Regions from separate parts of the Alteromonas sp. M12 genome, predicted to be linked through region 1. Evidence: predicted binding sites of a transcription regulator. Region 1 holds the regulator's gene; each other region holds the start of a gene.
The links. The regulator ArgR, encoded in region 1, controls arginine synthesis, uptake and breakdown. The targets are predictions, from matches to a motif close to ANTGAATANNTATTCANT.
Positions count from the first base shown of each region.

Region 2: the regulator ArgR is predicted to act here: its motif matches at 3,838-3,855, upstream of VUI23_RS05675 (DUF2170 family protein).
Region 3: the regulator ArgR is predicted to act here: its motif matches at 2,087-2,104, upstream of VUI23_RS06085 (OadG family transporter subunit).
Region 4: the regulator ArgR is predicted to act here: its motif matches at 2,518-2,535, upstream of VUI23_RS17390 (aspartate aminotransferase family protein).

Region 1 is NZ_CP144164.1:856,925-861,564, reverse strand. It holds gene ppc (phosphoenolpyruvate carboxylase) at 1-647, shown strand, start outside; gene mdh (malate dehydrogenase) at 733-1,668, opposite strand; gene argR (transcriptional regulator ArgR) at 1,974-2,438, shown strand; gene VUI23_RS03620 (ATP-binding cassette domain-containing protein) at 2,542-3,933, shown strand; gene VUI23_RS03615 (endonuclease/exonuclease/phosphatase family protein) at 3,962-4,640, opposite strand, start outside.
Region 2 is NZ_CP144164.1:1,339,542-1,344,181, forward strand. It holds gene VUI23_RS05650 (DUF1190 family protein) at 1-362, opposite strand, end outside; gene VUI23_RS05655 (DUF350 domain-containing protein) at 374-790, opposite strand; gene VUI23_RS05660 (YjfK family protein) at 824-1,471, opposite strand; gene VUI23_RS05665 (potassium channel family protein) at 1,502-2,554, opposite strand; gene VUI23_RS05670 (PspA/IM30 family protein) at 2,571-3,251, opposite strand; gene VUI23_RS05675 (DUF2170 family protein) at 3,277-3,666, opposite strand; gene VUI23_RS05680 (DUF6471 domain-containing protein) at 3,883-4,170, shown strand; gene queA (tRNA preQ1(34) S-adenosylmethionine ribosyltransferase-isomerase QueA) at 4,374-4,640, shown strand, end outside.
Region 3 is NZ_CP144164.1:1,424,733-1,429,372, reverse strand. It holds gene oadA (sodium-extruding oxaloacetate decarboxylase subunit alpha) at 1-1,689, opposite strand, end outside; gene VUI23_RS06085 (OadG family transporter subunit) at 1,720-1,977, opposite strand; tRNA gene VUI23_RS06080 (tRNA-Arg) at 2,578-2,654, opposite strand; tRNA gene VUI23_RS06075 (tRNA-Arg) at 2,870-2,946, opposite strand; tRNA gene VUI23_RS06070 (tRNA-Ser) at 2,983-3,075, opposite strand; gene csrA (carbon storage regulator CsrA) at 3,300-3,515, opposite strand; gene alaS (alanine--tRNA ligase) at 3,649-4,640, opposite strand, start outside.
Region 4 is NZ_CP144164.1:4,069,608-4,074,247, reverse strand. It holds gene astD (succinylglutamate-semialdehyde dehydrogenase) at 1-36, opposite strand, end outside; gene astA (arginine N-succinyltransferase) at 60-1,091, opposite strand; gene VUI23_RS17390 (aspartate aminotransferase family protein) at 1,126-2,331, opposite strand; gene VUI23_RS17385 (HDOD domain-containing protein) at 2,789-3,949, opposite strand; gene VUI23_RS17380 (aminodeoxychorismate/anthranilate synthase component II) at 4,029-4,637, opposite strand.

The DNA of each region.
Region 1 (4,640 bases):
ACTATCGTAAAATAGTACGTCATGATGAAAACTTTGTGCCCTACTTTAGAGTGGCAACTCCCGAACAAGAGCTCGGCAAATTACCCTTAGGTAGTCGTCCAGCAAAACGCAAACCAACAGGTGGTATTGAGAGTCTCAGAGCAATCCCATGGATTTTCGCATGGGCGCAAACGCGGTTGGTTTTACCGTCTTGGTTAGGTTCAATGAAAGCAGTGACCGATTACTACCAATCAGGTCAGCAGCAGATCATTGATGATATGTTGGAAAATTGGCCATTCTTCCATTCCCGCTTATCGATGCTTGATATGGTGTTTAATAAAGCAGACACCAGAATAAGCAAAGAATATGATGATCGTCTTGTACCGGCTGAATTGCAGTATTTTGGTGAAGCATTGAGAACCGAGCTAGATGAAAGCATTGAATCTTTGCTCAAATTATTAGGCCAAGAGACTGTAATGGAAACGGATCCGCGAGGAAAAGAATCCATGAGTATTAGAGCGGGTTACTTGCAACCTTTGCACTTCTTGCAAATTGAATTGTTATCTAGAATAAGAAAATTAGATGACAGTCAACACGATGCGTTATTGGAAAGAGCAATGATGGTAACCATCGCAGGTATTGCTGTGGGCATGCGTAATACAGGTTAATTCTGGCTGAACTAGCCTGCATAAAAAAGCCCCTTGTAGTTAACTACAAGGGGCTTTTTGTTAGGTTCGGTAATAGGTTAAATGCTTAACCTTTTACGAATTTAACACCTAACTCAATATCGCCACGCAAACCGTCAAGCATTGAATCTTTTGCGTTTTGTTCAAATTCACTCAACTCACCGTAGGGTAGAATTTCTTCTACACCGTTAGGACCTAGTCTTACAGGGTGAGAGAAGAATACTGCGTCGTCTGAGTTGGTTTCAACATAAGTATATTCAACCACGTTGTCGCCTTTCATAGCAGCTACTAGAGACAAACAGAATCTTGCCGCAGCTTGACCCATTGACAAAGTAGCAGATCCGCCACCGGCTTTTGCTTCAACAACTTCAGTACCAGCGTTTTGAATGCGAGTAGTTAAACTTGCTATTTCATCATCGCTAAATGTCACACCTTCAACTTGTGAAAGTAGAGGTAAAATAGTTGTACCAGAGTGACCACCAATAACAGGAACGTGCACACTAGTAGAGCTCAAACCTTTCAATTCAGCTACAAAAGTTTCAGAACGGATAACATCAAGAGTAGTTACACCGAACAATTTGTTTTTGTTGTAAACACCCTTAGCTTTTAACGTTTCTGCTGCAATCGCAACAGTAGTGTTAACTGGGTTGGTAATAATACATGTACATGCATCAGGACAGTTATCCGCAATACCTTCAACTAGGTTCTTAACGATACCCGCATTGATATTGAACAAATCAGAACGATCCATACCTGGTTTACGAGGTACCCCTGCTGGGATCAAAACAATATCACAACCTTGTAACGCAGTTGCTAAATCATCTTTACCAAAACCTTCAACTTTTACGTCTGTAGGGATGTGGCTCAAATCAACTGCCACTCCTGGCACAACAGGTGCAACATCATATAAAGCTAACTCGGAACCAGCTGGTAACTGGGTTTTCAATAAAAGAGAAAGGGCCTGACCGATACCGCCTGCAGCACCTAATACCGCTACTTTCATAGTTGTCTCCTGTGGGACTATTAAATTGACGGCAAACCATAGAGTAAGCCGCATGAAAAAACAATTTATTGTGGTGAATGTTCACTATCTGTTTTGCAATATAACTCTTTTAGCCTAACATTCAGTTAGTTTTTAAGGCTTAACAGAATATATGGGTTAGATGCTACGAATTCAATACTTAGTAGTAACTCAAAACAGACACTTTAACTATATGATATTAATGCAAAGTATTTTGCTGCTTGTAAACAAGGCTACCTACCCTGTTTAGATTGTGTCAAACTATAGCAGTTAATAGCGAGGGTGGCATGTCTAATACAAAACAAGAAGAATTGGTCAAAGCATTTAAAGATATTTTAAAAACGGAAAGCTTTGGCTCTCAAGGTGAAATTGTTGATGCACTAACGGAACAAGGCTTTGGCAGTATTAGTCAATCCAAGGTTTCCCGTATGCTAAGTAAATTTGGCGCGGTACGCACCCGCAATGCGCGCGGTGACATGGTTTACTGTTTGCCACCAGAGATGGGAATGCCCACGGCAAAAAGCCCATTGCGTCAATTAGTATTAGATATTGTGCACAACAATGTCATGGTAATCATTCGTACCAGTCCAGGTGCAGCTCAACTCATCGCGCGCTTATTGGACTCCCTTAGTCAAAAGGATGGTGTATTAGGCACTATTGCTGGAGACGATACGATTTTTATCGCACCTGCTGACATCAGCAATATTGAAGAAACCCGTAAAAAAGTTGAAGCCCTATTTGAGAATGTTTAACGATTTTCACTCTAACAAATAGGCAGCTACCCGTTTCAACTATAAATTAAAACGTGACATTACCCTTTAGAGATCCTTTCGTATAATTGTGAGTTGTTTAGCAATGATAACTATCGAGCATTTTCATCATCCTAAATTAGCCGTAAAATCTTGGCGAATTTGTAAACATAGCGCCGTAGCGGTGTTAGGCAAAAATGGTTCAGGGAAACAATTTGTCGACCAACTTCTGTTAGGAAAATTAAATAATGCCGAATACAGCAGCTTAAATTTACCCGCAAGGGATTTAGTTGCACTGGTGTCTTTTGAAACCTTGCAGGCCGTATATGAAAACGAATTAAAGATTGATGAAACCGATATCACCGATGAAATTGATTTTGGCACTCCGGCAAAAGACTTTTTACCCCAAGACAAACTTGACCACCCATTTATTGCCAGCTTCCACTTAGAACATCGCCTTGATACCGGTTTTCGACAGCTCAGTACTGGCGAGTCGCGCAAGCTGTTAATCTTAAAAGCGATATTATCTGGCGCTACCTATATTATTTTGGATAACCCATTTGATGATTTAGATCCATCATCAAGGGCGCAATTAAGTCAGGTGTTAAGTCAGCTAAAACACCAAGATATCACCTTGATTATATTACTCAGTAATCGTCAAGACATCCCAGACTGGATCACAACATTCGCGCTGGTAGAAAATAATAGTTTGCATGATTTGAGTGGATTATCAGTAAGTGATGCGCAAGCCACTATCGACACCATATTTGCTTTTGATGCACTAGATAAATCATTACTTGAGCGGATGATATCCGATAAACATAGCCACAATAAAAAACCGCTAGTGCGCATCAATAACGCAAATGTTATTTATACCGAAAATCATGCACTCAAAGCCGCCAATTTAAGTATTGATACGTTCCAGCACACAATCATTACCGGACCCAATGGATCCGGCAAATCAACATTACTGCAATTGGTTACCGGTGACTGTCCACAATGTTTCAGCAATGATGTCACTGTTATGGGCTATAGGCGCGGTACCGGTGAAACCATCTGGGATATCAAAAAACACCTAGGGATAGTTTCCCCTGATATCCACCGTTCGTATCGAGTAAGCTGCAATGCATTAACCGTGGTCCTGTCAGGATTCATGGACTCCATTGGTTTGTATAAAGACGTCACTTCTAGCCAGAAACAACAAGCATTAGCATGGCTAGATTTGATTGGTCTTAGGCCACTGGCCAACAGTAGCTTCAAACAGCTTAGTTTTGGTGAACAGCGTTTGTTATTGATCGCGCGAGCCTTAGTTAAGTTCCCATCACTTTTAGTGTTAGACGAGCCCACACAAGGTTTAGATGAAATTAATCGGCGCTTGGTACTAGATGTGATTACGACTATTGCTAAAAAACAGTTGGCAACCATTCTCATGGTTAGCCATCGTGAAGATGAACGCTTGCCAATCTTTGCCCAGCACAAAGAATTGCAGGCTGGATAGTCGCAAGGGTTAACCTACAATATGTAGGTTATTTCAACTCAACTTCGCGCCACACTAGGCGATGATCAGATGATGCTTGTCGTTCTTCAACTAATTCACTACCTGGCTCACTTTTACTGGGCCAGAATACCCCTGAGTCGAGTATTGAAAGGCCAGCTTTAGATGGCAGCACATAGTCAACAGTTAAGCCCCACTTTGCGGTATGATATTTGGCATTAGGGTTATTCAAGTTTGACTCTTTCGCACCAGCACTTTTGGGTAATTCGTGTTGAGCAACACGGGGATGAGCAAGTAAATCAGCCATCATAGTGCGTTCTCCATCGCCTTCATTTGCAGATGCATTCAAATCCCCTAATATAACAAAACGCTCGCCACTGAAGCCGCCTCTGTTGCCCTTATCATCATAGATATAGTCAGCTTTTGAACCGGCGTCTAAATAATCATTCCAAAATTGAATTTCATCATGATTTCGCAAACCATTACGATTTTCCGGCCCATCAAATACCGGAGGAGTTGGATGACTCGCAAGAACATGTACCGTCTTACCTTCTATGTTAATCGGAATATCCCAATGGGATTTAGACGATAAGCGTAAGATTTGAATCGCCTCAGGTGAATACCAAGCACTACCATCGGTGTTCTTAATTTTCCCTAAAGTGTTGTGAGGCATGTCTTTCCACAAGAACTTTTGGAAAGTTCGAGCGCCC
Region 2 (4,640 bases), 480 kb from region 1:
GGTGAGAGCAGGTTACTCAACATATAACCTGCCATAAACGGCATAAAAAAGGACCCCGAACTGCGTTCTATTCGTTGACATTGATTCGGGCCAAATTCGCCTTCGCAATCTTGTTCGGTGTTATATTTAGGGCCTGTGCGCTCAGCTTCCGCCAGCGCTTCTTGATAGGCTGTTTGACAAATTTGCGCTTGCTCAGGGTTATCATTCGCACAATCTTGGGCATCTTTGTATATTGTTGCTTCTTGACGGTTATCCGTACAAGCGGCTAAAAAAACAGAGGCTACGCCAATCGCCAAAGGCTTGACTGAAAAATGCTTACGCATTCTGCTCAAATTAATATGTTCACTGCGTTTACGTGTCATGCTCGTGTCTCCTAATAGGTCATACAAGCCGCATTGAGTAAACCAACACCAATTGACATTGAGGCTAACATTACTCCAGCAGACACTTCTTGATTATCAATTCGTTCAGCAATTGCGGGCATAAAAGTGAAACGCAACAAAAGAAAAGCTAAAACTTGTGCCACTAGAGCGATGACACCCCAAATAGCGAAATCAAATTGCGATGCCGAGTTGGTAACAGCGCCAGAAAGGGCAATACTAAAGCCGACTATAGCGCCACCAAAACCGATAGCGGCAGCGGTGTTTTTTTCTTCCTTTACCAGTTTCCATTCATCGTGGGGGGTTACCCATGCGTACACAATTTTAAATAGAAATAGAAGCACTATTGAGACCACGAAATAAATTGTAAAGTTACCCAATCCGGCTATTGATTCCAATAAAATGTCCATCGATTTTTCCTTTTCTATATAAATTTAGATTTGCTAACCGTTTATTTTAATATCGGCAGGCAAGACATCGAACCCAGTGCTGATAACTAGGCAGCGATCATGGTTATTATCTACAATTTTTTCTTCTGCACAAACCAACAAAGTTTCGTAGCTTTCGTTGCCGATTTGCCGTTCGTATAACATCACAAATTGATCCGTTTGACTTGTATCACCATCAAGCTCGAAGGTTTTTTCAGTCATTGCCACGGGGGGAGACTCATCTCCTACGGCGTTCCATACTCGACTATAAGTGTTGTTTTCGATTTGGTAATGGGGCTGAGAAATCTGACGTTCAATCAAATCTCTCCATTGGTTATCAGTACCAACGGTTTGTGTTTCATAAAAGTACCATAACTTCACATCGGTAATGTGATTTTCTGTGTCACCACCGTCTAAAACAACCTGTAAAAAAGCGTCATCGTCAGTGTAATATCGTAATATCTTGCCACCGGTATCTAAGTGAGCTTCGCCGACAGCCTGAATTAAATGCTGTCTAGCCGCACCTTCAATGACTAATTCAGGTTCGATAAGTTTGAGTTTTAAGTCGTCAAGTTCAAAAGAGCCACCTAAATATAAGCCCATAATTTCGGGCGCTTTTATGTCAGAATTATCACTCTTTTTAGTAAACCATTTTGAAAACATGATTTCTCCGTAGAATCTAAACTGCTGTTTTTATTCAGTAAACAATTGCCAATCAAGGGCTCTGATACGTTGTTCAGCAATATAAAATAATTTGTATTTTGGCAAGATTGCCACATTGAAGTCTGGGTTTAACGTAACTTTGGCGGGAATACTTGGCTCAACGAAACCAATAAAGGTAGCGTTGTATTTTTGTTTAAGGACGACAAATAATTTTTCAACAGACAGGTTCTGAACTGAGTTTGGCACTTCCATCGAAAACTGTGCCTGTCCTTCTTGTACTGTCAACAAGTCGTGTTGCAATAAGCTTGAGCCAGGATCGAATGCTGACTTAGCCAACATTTCAACCGCTACGCTAGGAGTACATTCAACATTAGGGCAGTGGGTTTGCAATAAGTCGACTAAGCTTTCATCTTTAAAGTAAGCCAGTAAATGGGCGTTCTCATTTCGTTTACTACAATACAAAGACGTTGTCATAGTGACATCATCTTCTTCGTTATCCATGACAATGACCGCCGCCTTGTCTACACAGGCCCGATCCATTTCTTTATCATTATTGAATGAGATAACTTTAATAAATTCGATTTTGTCTGGCATCGGATTGTCTATGTCCGCTTTGACACATAAAACAATTTCTGGCTTATTTTCTGTTTCTGCACGTTCTTTTAGCAACAAGTTAAGTAGTTGAATCGTGCGATGACCGTTCCAGCCAATTACCAGAACATGGTTTTCAAGATCTAATGGTTTCAAACCTTTCACTCCTCTTTGCCATTGCATAGAAACCCAAGCTGCGACTCGGCCTAAGACTAAGGCGAAAATACTCAAACCTAAGGGGATAACATAAAAGGAAACAATATATTTACCAGCGCTCGTAACGGGCGACATGTCGCCGTAACCAACAGTCGAACCGGTCACAACTAACCAATATATGAAATCATTAACGTTGAGAAGGGCATCTTCACCAGACACATAAAGTAAAATCCATGTGCTTAGTGCATAAAACAAAAGCGCCAGTACAATAGTGTACCAGCGCATCTCCGAAAAAACTCGAGTGAGTACTTTGCGAACTTTAAGTACTAATAACATTTAGATACTGACCAATTTATTGGCCTAAAATGCGTTTAAGTTCGTCATCGGCAGAGCTTTTCCCGCCCTGAATTCCAGCTTCCGCTAAGCGTTTTTCTAAGTCCGTAGTCGAATCACTTGAGGCAAGCTCTTCAGCCGCTTCTAGTTCAGCACTACGTAACTTTTGCTTATCTTGAATACGACTTAACGATTCAGTAGCGGTTTTCATTTTACTGTTTGCACCCATGTGTCTGGAGGAAACCGCAACTTGTGCTTTTTGAACTGACTCAGTAGCCTTAACCATGTCAACTTGTTGTTCTAAACGCTTCAGGTTGTCTTTGGCCTGATTAATGTTTGTGGCAAGTTGTTTTTCTGATTGCGTAAATTGATCAAGAAACTCTTGCTCTGTTTCCATCTCTGCAGTTAAATCCGCTACTTTTTGAGCACAATCTAACGCCAGTTGACGATCCGATTCTACCGCTTTGCGGGCATGCTCTTCATATTGTCCGATTGATACTTTCAGGCTATCAACCTTTTGTTTTGCCAATTTACATTTTGCTAGAATTTGCGTGCGAGCATGATCTGATTTACGCAATTCTTCTTTTGCATCACGAATTTCTTGTTCAAGAATTCGAATGGCCTGACTGTCTACAACGGATTGAGCAGCTTCAGTTGCGCCACCTTTAACAGCTGTAATTAACTTTCTCCAAACCGACATAATCTTCTCCAAAATACCTAAATGTTTAGTGCAAATGTTCTTGATAAGCGTCTAAAAATGCAGCCACATTGTGGAATAAGGCATCTAATTCAATTTGAATGCTCTCTGCTTTAGATTGTGAACTTAATGCACCAAATGCAGTGTAATAGTCTTGCTCAGCAACTTGGGATATTCCAATCGTTGTTAATGGAAACAACATATGTGTTTTTAATATTTCTTCGTTCAAAGCTGCTTTATCTTTGACTTCTGAACTTGAAAATAAAATGGATTCGATAATGATCTGCTCTCCACTGAGCGCCAACCATGCGTCTAAACCATCACCATTTCCGATCAATAAACAATTGTCTTCCCGGGTGACAACAATGTTGTCGTTTTTTGATAAAAGGGTCTCAAGTTGATCAAGGTCCCAAGTCATATGCCTACTCTCCTGTCAGTGTAATGACTATAGTATGTTACCTTTGTAAACGAAAAAACATGATCAGTTCAAAATGAATTGTAAGTTTTTTCGCAACGGGTCGGATTGTACTGATAAATGATTTTTAAAGTCAAACTTTATTTTACTTATTTGGATGGTATAATTTATTTTTGTAAATTATAATTCACAAATTGGTTTATTTTGATTGGGTGAAACGTGACAGAAAAACAACATAACGCAAACTGGCGACAAGTAGTGCAACGTATCATTAAGGCTGAAATGTCTAAGCGCGGAGTCAAATACCAAGATCTCAGTGACAGATTAAATACTATTGGTATTACGCAAAGTGCTGATAATTTGCGCAATAAAGTGAACAAAGGAATTTTGGGTGCTGATTTACTTTTACAAATAATGTACGTTTTAAAAATGCGTAGAATTGAGCGAGAAGATATCATTGAGTTATTTGCAGATATGCAAATTTCATTGGATGAAGATGAATTTTGAAAAACAGACAAAAAAAAAGCCCAGCTAGGGCTGCTGAGCAAAAAACTATGTTTGGGAGAAACATCGAAATCTTTAAGGTGGTTATAATTTATACTATGACGGCTATAACTCAAGGGAAGCAGGGTATAGAGAAAGCGTTGCAGGTATATTTTTTAATACGTAAAATAATTAATATTAACTTACAGTTGGGCTAACCAAACTTCATGAAACTATCTGATTTCCATTTTGATTTACCTGAGCGGCTAATCGCTCGATACCCTACAGAACAAAGAACCGCCAGTAAATTACTGTGTTTAGATGGTAAGAATGGAGGTTTAAAACATACTCATTTTTCTACTTTCATCGATTTTATAGATGAAGGTGATTTACTTATTTTTAATAATACCCGAGTGATCCCCGCGCGTTTGTTAGGGAAAAAGTCAACCGGCGGAAAAGTAGAAGTGTTGGTTGAGCGAATTATCGATGAAAAT
Region 3 (4,640 bases), 570 kb from region 1:
TGTTTCCATTTTCATCGCTTCCATGATGATGACGACATCACCTTCGCTCACTTCGTCTCCTTCGCGAACTAAGATTTTGAATATATTACCCGCCAATGGCGCGTTTAATTCAACACCTTCGTCAGAAGATGGGGTGGCAGTTGGCGTCGCCGCTTCAGTGCTTTTAACTGAGGAAAGTTGACCACTTGGGGCAACCTCCACTTCATAAGACTTGCCATCAACACGCACAGAATAACTTTCTGCTTTACCTTGGGCTGGCGAAGATGCAGCTGACGAACTTGCAGGTTTTGCTTCAGTCTCGCCTGTAGGAGCAGGTTCAAATGCGTCAGGATTCCCTCTATTTTGCAAAAACTTCAAGCCGATTTGCGGGAATAATGCATAGGTTAATACGTCATCCACTTTTTCCTCAGCCAACTTAATATTTTGCTGTTGCGCAATTTCAGTCAATTCTGTGGTTAAGGCAGCTAATTCAGGTTCAATCAGATCAGCTGGTCGACAAGTAATAGGTTCTTGGCCATCTAATACTCTAGCTTGTAATTCTGCATTCACTGGCGCTGCGGTTGCGCCATACTCACCTTTAAGAACACCTGCAGTCTCCTTAGTGATGCTCTTATATCGTTCTCCGGTCAGCACATTTAATACAGATTGAGAACCCACAATTTGCGAAGTTGGAGTCACTAATGGAATAAAACCAAGATCTTCCCTTACTTTAGGAATTTCTTTGAGTACTTCATCCATTTTATCTTCAGCACCTTGTTCACGAAGTTGGTTTTCCATATTCGTCAACATTCCACCAGGCACTTGAGCAATTAATATTCGTGCATCAACGCCCTTCAAGCTACCTTCAAATTTAGCGTATTTTTTACGCACTTCTCTGAAGTAACTCGCGATTTCAGCCATCAGATGCAAATCTAAGCCGGTATCTCGGTCAGTACCTTCCACAATCGACATAATGGTTTCAGTTGCACTGTGCCCGTACGTCATACTCATAGATGATACCGCGCAATCAACCATATCAATACCCGCATCAATGGCTTTTTGATAAGTTGCGGTGCTTAGTCCAGTGGTTGCATGACATTGCATGGCAATAGGCACACTTATAATTTCTTTCAAGCGAGTAATTAGCTCTTCACATTCGTAAGGTTTCAACAACCCTGCCATATCTTTGATACACAAAGAATGTATGCCCATATCCTCTAAGGACTTAGCCATGTCTAGCCAACGCTCTAGGGTATGCACTGGACTTACTGTATAGGAAATCGTGCCTTGGGCATGTGCGCCTACAGAAACCACAGATTTAATCGCTGTTTCCAGATTTCGAGTGTCATTCATTGCATCGAAAATACGAAACACATCAACGCCATTGGTATGCGCTCTTTCTACAAACTTTTCAACTACATCATCTGCGTAGTGACGATACCCCAAAAGATTCTGCCCTCTTAGCAACATCTGCTGAGGTGTATTAGGCATGGCCTTTTTTAATTCACGGATACGATCCCAAGGATCTTCGCCAAGATAACGAATGCAAGAGTCGAATGTAGCGCCTCCCCAAGATTCCATTGACCAAAAGCCAACTTTATCTAATTTCGCTGCGATGGGTAACATATCGTCCAATCGCATTCTAGTGGCTAATAAAGATTGGTGCGCATCACGCAGTACCAATTCAGTTATTTTAAGGGGGTTGCTCATGGAAACTCCTAAAAAATCGATTTATTTAGACTATCTATTTTTTCGATATTGGTGAACTGCGGCGGTTATAGCCGCAATAGGCACGGAAGAATTTGATTTGTCATTAGACACTTTCCTTTGTGTCCTAGCAGGATGCGCAGGGACAACTTCTTCAGGAAATCTTCGGTTAATTGCAGCAATTAAGTTTACTGCGCCGATTAGTAGTGTAAGGAAAACAAACACCACAACCATACCCACTACCATTAGGTTGGCAGCTTCAATTAGTAATTCAGAAATGGACGTTTGCATATAATTCACACTGTTATTAGTTTAGGTATCGATAAGTATCACTTAAGCATTGAAAACTCAACCAAAATCCACAAAGCAAACTGTATTTTTAGGGTACTTATTCAACTATTTTGAATTTTTACCCACTCAAGTCGCTGATTAGGCGTCTCCACCAATCATTTAGCCACTTTATACTGTAAATCTGTTCGAATACTTTTAGCGTTAGCTATAAAGTTAATTTAATGCAAAGCAGCGCTATCATACCAATCGTCACGTTTAGATTAATATTACTTATTGGTAATTACTTATAAATATTTAATTTAACTTCGGGCATAAAAAAACCGCTTATAAAAGCGGTTTTTTTATTGCTTATACTTCAAATCATTTACATCGATTTTATATTTCTAACTTCTCGAGATACGTTCTTTAGCAAAACGCTATTCAAGCACAAAATCGTAGTTTTGATTTTCGAACCTCCTGCGGAGCTTCGATTCAAATATGGCGCGTGTGGAAGGATGATTTCAGGCATCCTGCCTTACACCCCTTCGGGGCCGTGCTGCGCACGTTCAAAATCGTTCCTGACGATTTTGTCGAACCTCCTGCGGAGCTTCGATTCAAATATGGCGCGTGTGGAAGGATTCGAACCTCCGACCGCCTGGTTCGTAGCCAGGTACTCTATCCAGCTGAGCTACACACGCGTGGTATTTAACTTCCTCTGTACTTACAACTGTCAAATTCTACATCTAGTCTTTAACAGTTTTATCGAATTTCCTACGGAGCTTCGATTCAATATGGCGCGTGTGGAAGGATGATTTCAGGCATCCTGCCTTCCACCCCTTCGGGGCCGCGCTTCGCACGTTCAAAATCGTTCCTGACGATTTTGTCGAACCTCCTGCGGAGCTTCGATTCAATATGGCGCGTGTGGAAGGATTCGAACCTCCGACCGCCTGGTTCGTAGCCAGGTACTCTATCCAGCTGAGCTACACACGCGTAAAAGACATTTGTTCCATTCCCGATAAAAAGGAATGGCGGAGAAGGAGGGATTCGAACCCTCGATAGGGCTACAAACCCTATACTCCCTTAGCAGGGGAGCGCCTTCAGCCACTCGGCCACCTCTCCAAATGTGGGAGCGAAGTTTACTGAATCACAAAAGGAAGTCAAACCTTTTTTTACACTTTACTACCTGTATGCTGGGATTTTAGACGATCAGCGTAAAACTGCAATAATATGATGGTATTTTGTACGAATTGATATGCTTATATTTTCGAGATAATTAAAACAATTATTAAAAATAAAAAAAAAAAAGGCTGGTTAACCAGCCTTCTTAGGTTTTTCACTTTACTTTATTCTACATCTTCGCTCGAATTGCCGGAACGTTCACTCGCAGTTCCATTTTTTTCTGCTTGAATGCGCATATAAATTTCTTCTCGATGCACAGATACTTCTTTGGGGGCGTTAACCCCTATTCTTACCTGATTCCCTTTAACACCCAATACAGTTACGGTGACTTCATCACCTACCATCAAGGTCTCACCTACACGACGGGTTAAAATTAGCATTCTATTGCTCCTTTTGCGTTATTCCACAATATTCCCTAATTAAAATTAGCGTATTTACCAGTTAACTCCAGAAAAATACACAATTAGCATTCCATGTTTTTGTCGTCACTTACAAAAACTCACTAATTAACACTTATAAGCGCTCTTCTAACCAACTATGTACAGAGTTAATAGCGGCATCAAGGTTTTCAGGTTGACTCCCTCCGGCTTGCGCCATATCGGGTCTCCCGCCGCCTTTACCGCCTACTTGACTGGCTACATAATTAACTAATTCACCGGCTTTAACTTTGCCAACTAGATCTTTAGTCACACCAACAATAACACTCACTTTGTTATCTGCTGGTAAACCTAAAACAATGACACCACTGCCGATTTGGTTCTTTAAGTCATCGACCATTGTACGTAAAGTTTTAGATTCTACACCTTCAACTTTAGTCGAAAGTACTTTCACCCCCTTTACATCAGTAGTCTTAGACGCCAAATCAGTTCCAGCTTGAGCAGCCATTTTCTGCTTAAGCTTAGATAATTCCTTCTCCAACTCTTTGGTGTGATCAACTACAGCAACGATTCTATTTTCTAAATTCGCAGCCTCTGACTTTAATAGACCAGAGATGCTGCTAATTAATTTCGATTGATCTTGCACATATTGTAATGCTGCTTGACCAGTAATCGCTTCTATTCGTCGCACGCCAGATGCAATGCCACTTTCGCTGACTATTTTAAATAAACCAATGTCGCCTGTTTGGTTGACATGAGTACCACCACAAAGTTCCAATGAAAACGGTCCCATCGATACTACGCGCACGTTTTCGTCGTATTTTTCACCAAACAACGCCATAGCACCGGCATTTTTAGCTTCTTCTAAGCCCATTAGTTTAGTATCTAGACGATGATTCAAACGAATGTGCTGATTGACGAGTGACTCGATTTCCAAAATTTGCTGAGGCGTAACCGCTTCAAAATGAGAAAAATCGAAACGTAAACGCTCTGCGTCCACCAATGAACCTTTCTGGTTAACATGCTCACCTAAGATAGTTTTTAACGCCGCATGCATTAAGTGAGTAGCACTGTGGTTTAACTTAATTGCTGAGCGACGTTGAGCTTCAACTTGAGCATCAACAACAT
Region 4 (4,640 bases), 1.8 Mb from region 1:
CCACTCACCTGCAATATAGTGGGCTTGTGTCGTCATACATAATTCCTATGGCTGGGTTATTAAATTATTTTGGTTGGCGCATATCGTATATGGTCATTTTCAACGACCATTAACGCTGCAGCGCTTTCGGGAGAGATATACGCAAAGTTGTTGTCGTTATCTACATAGACTTCCGTGGTAATTGCTCTAAAGTCTTTTACCTTAGTATTAATTACGTAGCATAAAGCGCCGTCAGCGGCTTTTTGCTGGTCAATTTTAATCGGCAGCTTACGACTAGCTTGGGCGGTTCTAATGTGTTGGATATTGGCTTCTACTGTTGGGCCACCATCAAAAATGTCCACATAGCCACGGCTAATAAACCCTTCTTGTTGCAAAAGCTGTAAAGCAGGACGAGTTTTTTCATGAACTTGACCGATAACCGCTTGCGCCGCTTTGCTCAACAAACTGACATAAATTGGGTATTTGGGCATTAATTCGGCAATGAAGACTTTGTCTCCAATGCCGGTTAAATAATCCGCAGTGGGGAAGTCCATTGAAAAGAAATGTTCTTCCAGCCATTGCCAAAATGGAGAGGTGCCGTTTTCGTCACTTACTCCACGCATTTCAGCAATTACTGTTTCTGAAAACCGAGTTTGATGCTCTAACATAAATAAAAATCGAAATTTTGACAGCAATCGACCATTACTGCCTTTACGAGCATTTTCTTTGAGAAACAAAGTGCATATTTCAGACACACCTGTGTAGTCGTTACAAAGCGTTAAAATATCCACAGTGTTGTGGATTTTAAGCTCACGAGAAGCATGCACTACTTTGCCACAATGATAGTGGTAAAAAGAGTCTTCTAGGCCGACTGTCGCAGCAATGCCACTGGTACCGACTACTTCATTTGTATCGGTATCTTCCATGACGAATAAATAGCTTTGATTAGCGGGTTTATCGACTTTCTCTCGAAAAGCAATTTCAGATTGTTCTATTTTGCGTCGTAACAAAGCCTCGTTTACAGGCAGTGATGTAAAACCAATACCTGACTCAACAGCAATATCATACAAGGCATCATAATCATTTAACGCAATAGGACGGATCACTTTCATAATAGCGTGCTCACTTTACTGGTTGCGTTTTAGCTTAGCTATTTACAACATGCTCAATGGCACGTTCAAAACGCGCTAAACCTTCGGCGATATCTTCATCAGGGATGACTAATGAAGGTGCAAATCGCACAACATTTGCGCCAGCAACTAGGCACATCATATTGTTAGCAGCAGAAGCCACTAAAAAGTCTCTTGCTTTACCGTGATATTGTTCATTCAGGGCACAACCAATTAATAAACCTTGGCCGCGAATTTCACTGAATACATTGAACTTTTGATTAATTTTTTCTAAACCATCGCGGAATAGTTTTTCTTTACGCTTAACGTCTTGCAGAACCGCTGGCGTGTTAACAATGTCTAAAACTTTTTCTGCAACTGCGCAAGCTAATGGGTTACCACCGTAAGTACTTCCGTGTGTGCCGACTTTCAAGCTAGCCGCTATTTCAGAGGTGGTTAGCATTGCACCGATTGGGAAACCGCCGCCTAATGATTTTGCCGTTGTGAGGATGTCAGGGACGACGTTTAAGCCCATATATGCGTATAAATGTCCTGTACGGCCAACGCCCGATTGCACTTCATCAAAAATAAGTAATGCGTTGTGTTCAGAACATAAAGCCCGCACGCCTTCTACAAATTCTTGGCTAGAACTGATTACTCCACCTTCACCTTGCAAAGGTTCCATAATCACGGCGCAGGTTTTATCCGAGATAATGTCTTTAAGTGCATCAAGGTTGTTGAAATCCACATGCTCAACAGCACCTGGTTTAGGACCAAAACCATCAGAATAAGCTGATTGACCGCCAACAGTTACGGTGAAAAATGTACGTCCGTGAAAACCCTGATTAAAAGCGATGATTTGATTTTTGTCTTCACCAAAATGCTCTAGTGCGTAGCGTCTAGCTAGTTTCAGTGCAGCCTCGTTTGCTTCTGCACCTGAATTTGCAAAGTAAACTTTATCAGCGAAGGTAGCGTGAGTTAATTTTTTACCTAAGCGAAGAGCCGGCTCATTGGTGAATACGTTACTGACATGCCACAATTTTTCGCCTTGTTCTTTCAAGGTGGCGACTAAATCAGGATGGCAATGGCCTAATACGTTCACAGCGATACCACCGGCAAAGTCTATGTATTCTTTTCCTTCCTGATCCCAAACTCGAGATCCTTGACCTTTTACAGGAACAATTGCCGCTGGGTTGTAATTGGGAACCATAACTTCGTCAAACGTTGCGCGTGTTACTTGCATTCTTTACCTCACTTAAAATTCTGGACGTCTATTTTCACTTGTGATTAATACTGGGTTGGTCACCAAAAAATACTTGCCGAACGACCAATTTGGACTGCGCATTGTGTCAGATTTTATTCAATCTGTCTCTAGGGTAAACGCCGAAAACCCTTAAATTTAAAGGGATGCGGCTAATTTTGCAGGAATAGTGAATAACTATTTAAACTAAGCAATCTGCTGTTTATGCATAAAATTGTGCTACGCCATACAATTTTATGCATCTCTAAAATTGTCTATGGATAGCCGCTTTTGAGGCTGAACTGTTTTGATTAAATTTACTTACAGCGAAATTAGATTCTAACTAGAATTGAGAGTTTATCTAATTCACAAGATCATAAAGCAATCATGATAGTTGCATGAATATGTAAAAAAAATTTTAAAAATTATGGGGATAAACGAATTTACTGAGACGTTTTGATTATTTTTCATCCAAAATTATATCAAAATCTCGCAAATTAGTTTTCTTCAATTCGCCCAAAGCACCTTTAGGAAAGCAAAATTGACGTAGATATATTTTTGCTTCGTCTAAGGAAATCAACTTATTCGATTTAAGAGTTCGATATCGATTGTAGGCTTCACCTTGGGCTAGTACTTTACCAAATGGAGACATTTCGCCTATTTCTTTGTAGTTAGCAAATTCGTTCATGGCTTCAACAAAAACCAGTCGTTTGAATGGCATCCGCGAAATGAGCTCTGTGCTTAGTGAATAACCATAGGTAGTTAACGCATTGAGTAAAAACGTTTCTGAAGGTACAACTTCCCCCAACGCAAAATGTTCATCTCTCTTGCGCTCATTTTGCGCTTCGAGTACCGCTTCTCTGTGCACCTGCTCAAATAATTTAAAAAATAGGCGCACTATTACTATTTTACCGAAGTCATGGAATAACCCCAGTAGAAAGGCATTATAACTATCTAGTTTATTCAATTGCGCTAACTTTTTACATGACATCGCTGTACCAATAGACGCATCCATCATTTGCACTTTGATTTTTGGAAAAGGATCGGTAATTTGCGGTAAACAACGTCGAAATGCTATGGAAGGGATCAGCATCTTAATATTCTCAACGCCTAGATAGCTTAACGCGGTTTTTAAACTTTCAACTACAACTACTTTGCCATTTGAGTCTACTCTACGATATTTAGGGGTATTGATAAGCCTAATCAATTCATCATAAAGCCAAGGCATTCCAGCCGCTATAGGTTCAATTTTGCTGATGGAAGTTGATTTGGCCGCCAGCGAATCAAGTAGTGCGGGCAGGTTGTGGTCAAAGCCTAACACTTCGTTGAATAGTTTATCAGTATCTTCGAGTTGAGCTTCTAAGCGCTTGATAACCTCATTATGAACCATGTTTTGGATATCTTGCACATAGTTAGTGTGAGAACGTCGATTGAGCTCTTTATCATGTCTAGCTTGTTTCTCAACTTGCAGCAGTGTGCGCTGAGCTTCACTATTCGCGGGCAATTCAACATCCTTTGTTTCTGTACCTGCTCCCATATGCTGCTGGGCTAATTTTAGGCTAATAGTCAGGTAATCAAAGCGTAGGTTGATTTCGTTTTTTAATGCCAAAAGTTCGCTCATTGATTCTTCTTATTGCCGTTGAATTAGGTTTGGGATGTACTATTGTAAATTAGCAGACTTGTAGAGTTGAAAAAACACTTTAAATAGTTTCGTTTGTAGCTAACCACCATCTATCGGCAATCTTAACAAAATTACTTAATAATTTATGCCCTACTTTAGTTAAAAGTGACTCAGGGTGGAACTGCATGCCCATTAATGGCCAAATTTTGTGCTCTATCGCCATAGGTTCGAACTGGCTAAATTCTTCACACCAAGCGGTAATATCAAACTCTTTCGGTAATGAATCGCAATTCAGTATCAAAGAATGATAACGAGTGGCAATAAATGGGTCTTCAATATTTTCGAAAAGGGGGGTTGAGTTATGGCGAATACTGGAGGTTTTACCGTGCATTATGTGTTCGGCCACTTCCACTTTTGCACCGAATATTTGCCCGATTGCTTGATGTCCTAAACAAACCCCAAGAATAGGGATCTTGCCTGCAAAAGTGCGAATAGCTTCTAGTGTGACTCCCGCTTCATTGGGCGTGCAAGGCCCAGGGGAGAAAACCAAATATTGCGGTGCAAGTTGGGCAATTTGCTCACAGGTTATCTGGTCATTTCTCACTACCTGCACTTCGACATTCAATTCTCGGAAGTAACGAGCAAGGTTATGAGTAAAAGAATCATAGTTATCGATCAACAATAGCATGAC